Rhizobium sp. N324: one gene and its partner. The protein of the gene in region 2 interacts with the protein of the main gene of each other region in a pairwise test. Links are inferred from orthologs where the notes say so. Each region holds a gene or a part of one and is shown on either strand. Other genes may lie near its edges.

Region 1 (3,645 bases), 3.4 Mb from region 2 along the record:
GCGCTGATGGCAAACCCGGTTCCCCAGGTGCTGCAGCTCGTGCTGATCGCCTCGCAGCGCCACAAGCAGCCGGGCATGCGCAAATATGCCGGCGAGGTCATCTCCGCCTTTGCCGAGGCGCGCGGCTGGACGCCGGCCGAACTCGGCGACCGCACCATGCCGTCGGCCGGCATTGACGAGGACGGCTTGCTCGAACTGCCGATCGGCGAACGCCTCTATCGCGCCCGTCTGGTCGCCGAAACGGCCAAGAACGGCAAGGAGGAGATGAAGCTCATCCTCGAAAATCCCGACGGCAAGCCGATCGCCTCGCTGCCGACGCCTTCGGACCCGGAGGAGGCGGAAGAGGCGAAGGAGGCGAAGAAACTGCTTTCCAGCGCCAAGAAGGAACTGAAGCAGACCGTGGAGCTGCAGAGCGGCCGCCTCTACGAGGCGATGTGCACGGCCCGCCTCTGGCCGCGCGAGGATTTCGAAACCTTCCTGCTTGCCCATCCGATCGTCGGCCGGCTGCTGCGCCGCCTGGTTCTGGCCGGCCATGACGACAAGGGCAAGATCGTCGCCAGCTTCCGCGCGCTCGACGACGGCACCTTCACCAATGCCGAGGACGAAGCCGTCGATCTCAAAGACTTTGCCGGCATCTCGATCGCCCACCGCGTCAGCCTCGGCGAGGCCGGGGCCAAGGCCTGGAAGACTCATCTCGACGATTACGAGGTCAAGCCGCTGTTCGAACAGCTCGACCGGCCGGTGCTTTCCGAGGACAAGCCGCACGCCAAGCGCATCGACGACCGCAAGGGCTGGATGATCGACAATCTGACGCTTCGCTCGGCCGCTGAGGCGCTCGGCTATATCAGAGGCCCGGTCGAGGACGGCGCCGGCTTCTACACCTATGAGAAGACGTTCGGCGATTGCGGCGTGGCCGCCATCATCGAATTCACCGGCAGCTATATCGGCGAGAGCGAACGCGTGCCGAAGGCGCTGACCGAGATGCGTTTTGCCCGCATCCAGCCGGGCGGCCGGGTGACCTATGGCGGCGAGACGCCGCTTGCCAAGGTGCCGCCAGTGCTGCTCAGCGAAACCTGGAACGATCTGCGCGCCATCGCCGACAAGGGCACCGGCTTCGATGCCGCGTGGGAAAAGAAGGGTGGATGGTGAAAATGGATCAGTCAGTCCTTCGTCCGGCAACGGAAATCCTTTATGCAGCCGAGCTTGCCAGGCTGGCCGAGACCGACAAGGGGCCGCGGCCGCCGGGCTGGCGGCTCTCGGCACGCGCCGTGCGCGCCTTCGTGCTCGGCGATGCCGCGCTCGGCATCTCGCGCAAATTCTACGGCGACGATGCGCTCGTCGAGCGGGCGATCGTCAGCCTGATGGGCGAGCAGGGGCTGCTGCTCGTCGGCGAGCCGGGCACGGCGAAATCGATGCTGAGCGAGCTTCTGGCCGCCGCCGTCACCGGCTCGACCCGCCTCGTCGTCCAGGGCTCGGCCGGCACGATGGAAGAGCATCTGCGTTATGGCTGGAACTATGCGCTGCTGATTGCCGAAGGCCCGAGCGAAAAGGCGCTGGTGCCGTCGCCAGTGCTGCAGGCGATGCGCGCCGGCCTCGTCATGCGCATCGAGGAGCTGACGCGCTGCCCGCCGGAGATCCAGGACGGGCTGATCTCCATCCTGTCGGAAAAGATGATCGCAATTCCCGAACTCGGCGATGCCGCCATCGTGCGCGCCGCGCCGGGATTCAACATCATCGGCACGGCGAACCTGCGCGACCGCGGCGTCAGCGAAATGTCGAGCGCCTTGAAGCGGCGCTTCAACTTCGAAACCGTGCATCCGATCACCGACCCGACCTTCGAACGCGAGCTGATCCGCCGCCGTCTCGCCGACCGGCTGGCGCCGTCAGGCGTCAAGCCGGATCTGCCGGAGGCGGCGCTTGCCATCCTCGTCTCCTGCTTTCAGGAGTTGAGAGCGGGGCGCACCGCCGAAGGCGTGACGCTGCAGAAGCCGGCCGCCGTCATGTCGACCGCCGAAGCGGTCAATGTCGCCCATGCGGCCGCCCTCGAAGCCGCGTATCTCGGCGACGGCATGGTGACGGGCGCGCATCTTGCCCGCCAGATCGGCGGCATCGTGCTGAAGGACGATCCGGAAGACGGCCGCAAGTTCAAGTCCTATGTCGATCATGTCGTCAAGGACCGTGCCCGCTCCGGCAGCGACTGGCGCTCCTTCTATGAGGCAGCGCGCGTCCTGAGGCTCGGCTGAATGGAGGCGGAGGCGGCAGAACACGAGGCCTTTGCCGCCTATGGGCGGCGGCTGACAGCGGGCGAAGGCGGATTTTTCTTCTTACCCATCCGCCACCACAGCCCGGCCTGCGCGCTGCACCTGACCGCCGCCCTGGCCGAGATCGGCCCGCGCGCCATCGTGCTGGAGATGCCGGCGGATTTTGCGGCCCTGCTGCCGCTTTTGTCGCATCCCGATATCAGGCTGCCGATCGCCATAGTGTCCGTCGCCGACGGCGAAGGGACCTCCGACGAGCGCCTTCCCGTCGGCTACTGGCCCTTCTCGGCGACTTCGCCGGAATGGGCGGCGCTGCGGCTCGCCGGAGAGCGCGGCTGCCCGGTTGTCTTTGCCGATCAGGAGAGCGGCGCCCGCCTTGCCGCCGCCCGCCAGGAGAAGGCACGCGAGGAGGGCGAGGGCCAGGCGCCGGGCGAGGAGGCAACGGCGCCGGCGCTTTTGACCGACGAGGGCCAGCTTGCCTATTCCGATTATGCCGAGGGCCTGGTGAAGCGGCTCAGCGTGCGCGATTTCAACGAGGCCTGGGACCGGCTGTTCGAATCCCGCGCCGGGCAGAAGGATTGGCGCGGCTTTTTCCGCGATGTCGGCATTCACTGCGCCCTGTCGCGCCTGGCTACTCCGGCCGCCGCGATCGCCGCCGACGATACGCTCTCCCGCGAGGCCTCAATGCGCGCGGCGATGGCGAGGGCGGCGCTGTCGCCGGGCGAGGGGCCGATCGCCGTCATCACCGGCGGATTTCACACGCCGGCGCTGATCGATCCGCCGGCTGAAGGGGAGCGGGTGGAAGCGGGCAGGGCGCCGCCGGCTGTCCGCACGAAATCCTATCTGATCCGCTACACCCATGATCATCTCGACCGGATCAACGGTTACGGCGCCGGCATGCCGTCGCCGCGCTGGTACGAGCGGCTGCTCGGGCGGGTCGGCGAAGGCCATGATGATCCCTTCACCGAGGCGGCGGCGGATGTGGTGCTGGCGCTGGCCGAGCGCCTGCGTCGCGACCGGCCGAATTTCATGCCGCCTCTGCCCTCGCTTGCCGCCACCGTCGCCCAGGCGCGGGCGCTCGCCGATCTGCGCGGCCTGCCGGGGCCGGGGCGGGCCGAGATCATCGATGCGGCGCGCTCCTGCCTGGTGAAGGGCGAGGATCCGCGCGATCAATCGCCGCTGATCGAGGTGCTGATGACCGAGCTTGCCGGCGAAGGCATCGGCGAGGTGCCGCGCGGCGCCGGCGCGCCGCCGCTGGTCGAGGCGGTGCGCAGCCGCGCCCGGGCGCTCGGCTTCCGCATCGACGACGGCACCGAGCGCAACCGCCTGCTCGATATTCATCGCAAGCCCCGGCATCTCGCCGCAAGCCGCTTCCTGCATGTGATGT
Region 2 (3,523 bases):
AGGCCGGCCTTTTCGGCAGCGCTTGCGGCCTGCAAGGCGGCGAGGCTTGCCAGGTCGCCGGCAAGCTTGTCGGTCTCCTTGCGGATGCCGGGCACCACGGCGCCGAGCAGGATGGCGCTGCGCACCGAGGCGAGCGCGTCGTCAGGGGTGACGAGCAAAGCCGGCGGCGGGTTGCGGCCCATGCGCTGCAGCGCTGCCAGCACTTCTGCCAGCAGGCCGCGGCGCTCGTGCAGGGACCGGCGGATGCCATCCTCCTTGACGCCGAGATCGGCAAGCTTCTTCTCGCTTTCGAGGATCTGCTTGTCGAGCCCCTTGCGGCGGGCGGCGGACTCGATCAGCGCCTGACGGATGCTTTGCGTGTTTTTTTCCAGATCGGCGATGCTCTGCTGCAGCGCGCTCACTTTGTCGCTGGAAAGACTGATGGTTTTCGACAGGGTTTCGAGTTCGGCACGGGTCTTATCCCGTTTGGCGGCCAGTTCGGCGGCCGGATCAGGTGGGGGCGGCTCGGCTGCCGGCGGCGCCGATTGTGCCGCTTCAGGTGCGGCATCCTGCGCCCGGACGATGAAGGGATCTGCCGACACGGCAATCACCGCCGCACCGATACCGGCCGCGATAGCCGGCAGGATCATGCGGTGTCGCCTGGTGGATGCTCTCGTCATGCGTGTTGGGGCACTTTCTCAAATCGCGCGGAGACTAAGCTGATTTGGCGCGCTTTGCCAGAAAGTTCGAAGCACATCGGGCGGCCAAGCAAACACGGCTGCGTGACAATGTGGCGCATCGGGCCGATGCGGCATCAGACGCGGTGATAGGGATGGCCGGACAGGATGGTCACGGCACGATAGAGCTGTTCGGCAATCAGCGTGCGCACGAGCTGATGCGGCCAGGTCATTTTACCCAAGCAAAGCGTGGCGTCGGCACGGTCGTAGAGGGAGGGATCGAGGCCGTCGGCGCCGCCGATGGCGATGGTCAGCTCGCGTTTGCCCTGGTCGCGATAGGCGCCGAGCAGGCCCGCGAAGGCTTCGCTGTCGAGCGCCTTGCCGCGTTCGTCGAGAAGAATGAGGACGCTGCCGTCGGCAAGCGATTTCACAAGCTGCGCCGCTTCCTCGCGCTTGCGGGTTTCCGCATTGGAGGCGCGGCTTTCGGCCACTTCGGCAACGCGGGTAAGTTCGAGGCCGACAGCAGGGCCGGCCTTGGCGAAACGGTCGAAATAACGGGCCGCAAGATCCTTTTCGGGGCCGGATTTCAGCCGTCCCACCGCAAAAAGACCAACTCGCATTCATCCGCTCCTGCTGATGCAGCACATCGGGCGCACGAGGCGCCACCGGCCGGTTTTCCTTTTGCCCGGCCAGCCAATGCCACGTTCAGGCGCCGGACAGAATGCCGGCCTGCCTGTCAGTGCCGCGTTTCTTCATCCATATCCGGAGCCGCCCACATCTTTTCGATGTTGTAGAACTCGCGGATTTCAGGACGAAACACATGCACGATAATATCACCGGTGTCGATCAGGACCCAATCGCCGCCTTCCTGGCCTTCGACGCGGGCCGTGCCGAGGCCGTCGTCTTTCAGGTCGGTGAGCAGGTGATCCGAGATCGCCATGACATGCCTGTTCGAGCGGCCGGAGACGACGATCATGTAGTCTCCCAGCGCCGATTTTCCGGCAATGTCGATGGTGACGATATCTTCAGCTTTGGAGTCCTCGAGGCTGGCGAGGACGGTTTCTAGGGCACGGGCGGCGGCATCGGCGCCACGTTCCGCACTCTTCGGGATAACGGCGAACGTTTTTCCCTTGGCGTGTACTGTTGTCAGTGCTTTCCCTTTCCTGGAATGACAAACCATGCACAACACAAGATCCGATCGAGACCGGATCATGGTTAAGATAGGCATCAAACCATTAATGTTTCAAGACGTGCTAAGATACAGAACGGTCGAAAATCCGATCTGGCGTCCGAATTGAAGGATATTGCCGCGCGGACTGCTGGTGCGGGCGGTGTACAGTTTCCGTACCGCCGCGTAAAGTGCGGCAAATTCCACGATTTCACGATTCGATGACCGATCCAGCCGCAAAAACACTCGTGCCCGTCCTGCGAATCAGCTTCCCGGACGAAGATCGTCTCGGTCACGGCAAGATGGAGCTCTTGGAGCATATCCGCGCGACAGGATCGATCTCGGCGGCGGGGCGGGCGATGGACATGTCCTATCGGCGCGCATGGCTGCTGGTCAGCGAGATGAACCGGATGTTCCGCGAACAGGTGGTGGAGCCGCAGCGCGGTGGCCAGAAGGGCGGCGGCGCGGCGCTGACGCCGTTCGGCGAAGAATTGCTCCAGCGTTTCCGCCGGATGGAAAAGACGATGCGCGAAAGCCTCGCCGAGGATCTCGCCTGGCTCGAAGGCAAGCGCAGTCCGTAAGGGGGCGCAGCCTGTAGGGAGGCGCTGTTCAGGCCTCCAGAGCAACCGTCTTGATGACGGCAAAGACGGTTTTGCCGGGCTGAAGATCGAGGCGCTCGCAGGAGAGCGCTGTGATGCGCGAGAGAATGGCGTCGCCGCCGCAATCGAGCCGGATTTCCACCGTTCCGTCCTCGTCCGGCGATATCGCCGCGATCCTGCCTTCGAGAATGTTCAGCGCGCTGAGGCCCTCGGGCCTGGCGGTTGCCAGCATGACGTCTCGCGACGGAATGCGAATGCGCACCGGCCTGCCTGCGGTAAGCGCTGCACCGGGGATGTGCAACTGAGCAGATTTCAGCGCGACGGTCGACAGGTGGTGGCGTGGATCGTAGCTTTCGACCGTGCCTTCGAGAAGCGCGCCCGCCTCTCTCCGATCAGCCGCCGCAGACGGGCGGCTCAATATGTCGACGGCCGGGCCGATCGCTTCCACCTTGCCGTCGCTGAGGACGACGACCTGGTTTGCCAGCCGCGCCACCTCGGCGATCGAATGGCTGACATAGATGATCGGAATTTCGGTCTGGTCCCGCAATCGCTCCAGATAGGGCAGGATCTCGGCCTTGCGCGCCTCGTCGAGGGCCGCCAGCGGTTCGTCCATCAGCAGCAGGCGGGGCGCGGCGAGAAGGGCGCGGCCGATGGCGACGCGCTGCTTTTCGCCGCCGGAAAGTTTTGCGGGGCTGCGCTCCAGCAGCGGCCCGATGCCGAGCAGGTCGACGATGCGATCGAAGCTCTCGCTGCGTGCGGTTTTCGCCGTAAACCAGCGGCCGTAGGAGAGATTGGCGCGGACGCTGAGATGCGGGAAAAGCCGCGCCTCCTGGAAGACATAACCGAAGCGGCGGCGATGTTTCGGGACGAAGGTGCCGGTTGCTGTTTCGGTCAGGGCCTCGCCGTCGAGGATAACGCGGCCTTCGTCGGGGCGGGCGAGGCCGGCGATGATGCGGATCAGCGAGGTCTTGCCGGAGCCGGAGCGGCCGAACAGCGCGGTGACGCCACGCTCGGAGGTGAAGGCGGCGTCGAGCGAAAAGCCGCCGAGCCTTTGTTTTGCCGCGACGATCAGCGTCATTCCGGATCGATCCTTTGGCCGG

The links.
Region 1: the proteins of rsfS (region 2) and AMK05_RS05620 interact in binary tests that used the Escherichia coli proteins (3 or more experiments, as listed by UniProt). The link is inferred for Rhizobium sp. N324 from one-to-one orthologs.

The regions. Positions count from the first base shown.
Region 1 is NZ_CP013630.1:1,187,508-1,191,152, forward strand. Bases 205-3,197 are described here. They hold AMK05_RS05620 (ATP-binding protein), read left to right. Parts: upstream 205-1,151; coding sequence 1,152-2,243; downstream 2,244-3,197. Other genes in these bases: AMK05_RS05615 (DUF4132 domain-containing protein), read left to right, coding at 205-1,149; AMK05_RS05625 (DUF5682 family protein), read left to right, coding at 2,244-3,197. Also shown: more of AMK05_RS05615, read left to right, coding at 1-204; more of AMK05_RS05625, read left to right, coding at 3,198-3,645.
Region 2 is NZ_CP013630.1:4,573,562-4,577,084, reverse strand. What follows is about bases 115-2,985. They hold rsfS (ribosome silencing factor), read right to left. Parts: upstream 1,837-2,985; coding sequence 1,393-1,836; downstream 115-1,392. Other genes in these bases: modC (molybdenum ABC transporter ATP-binding protein), read right to left, coding at 2,434-2,985; AMK05_RS21995 (winged helix-turn-helix domain-containing protein), read left to right, coding at 2,046-2,405; rlmH (23S rRNA (pseudouridine(1915)-N(3))-methyltransferase RlmH), read right to left, coding at 794-1,276; AMK05_RS22010 (murein hydrolase activator EnvC family protein), read right to left, coding at 115-629. Also shown: more of AMK05_RS22010, read right to left, coding at 1-114; more of modC, read right to left, coding at 2,986-3,501; modB (molybdate ABC transporter permease subunit), read right to left, coding at 3,498-3,523. UniProt on the Escherichia coli protein: Functions as a ribosomal silencing factor. Interacts with ribosomal protein uL14 (rplN), blocking formation of intersubunit bridge B8.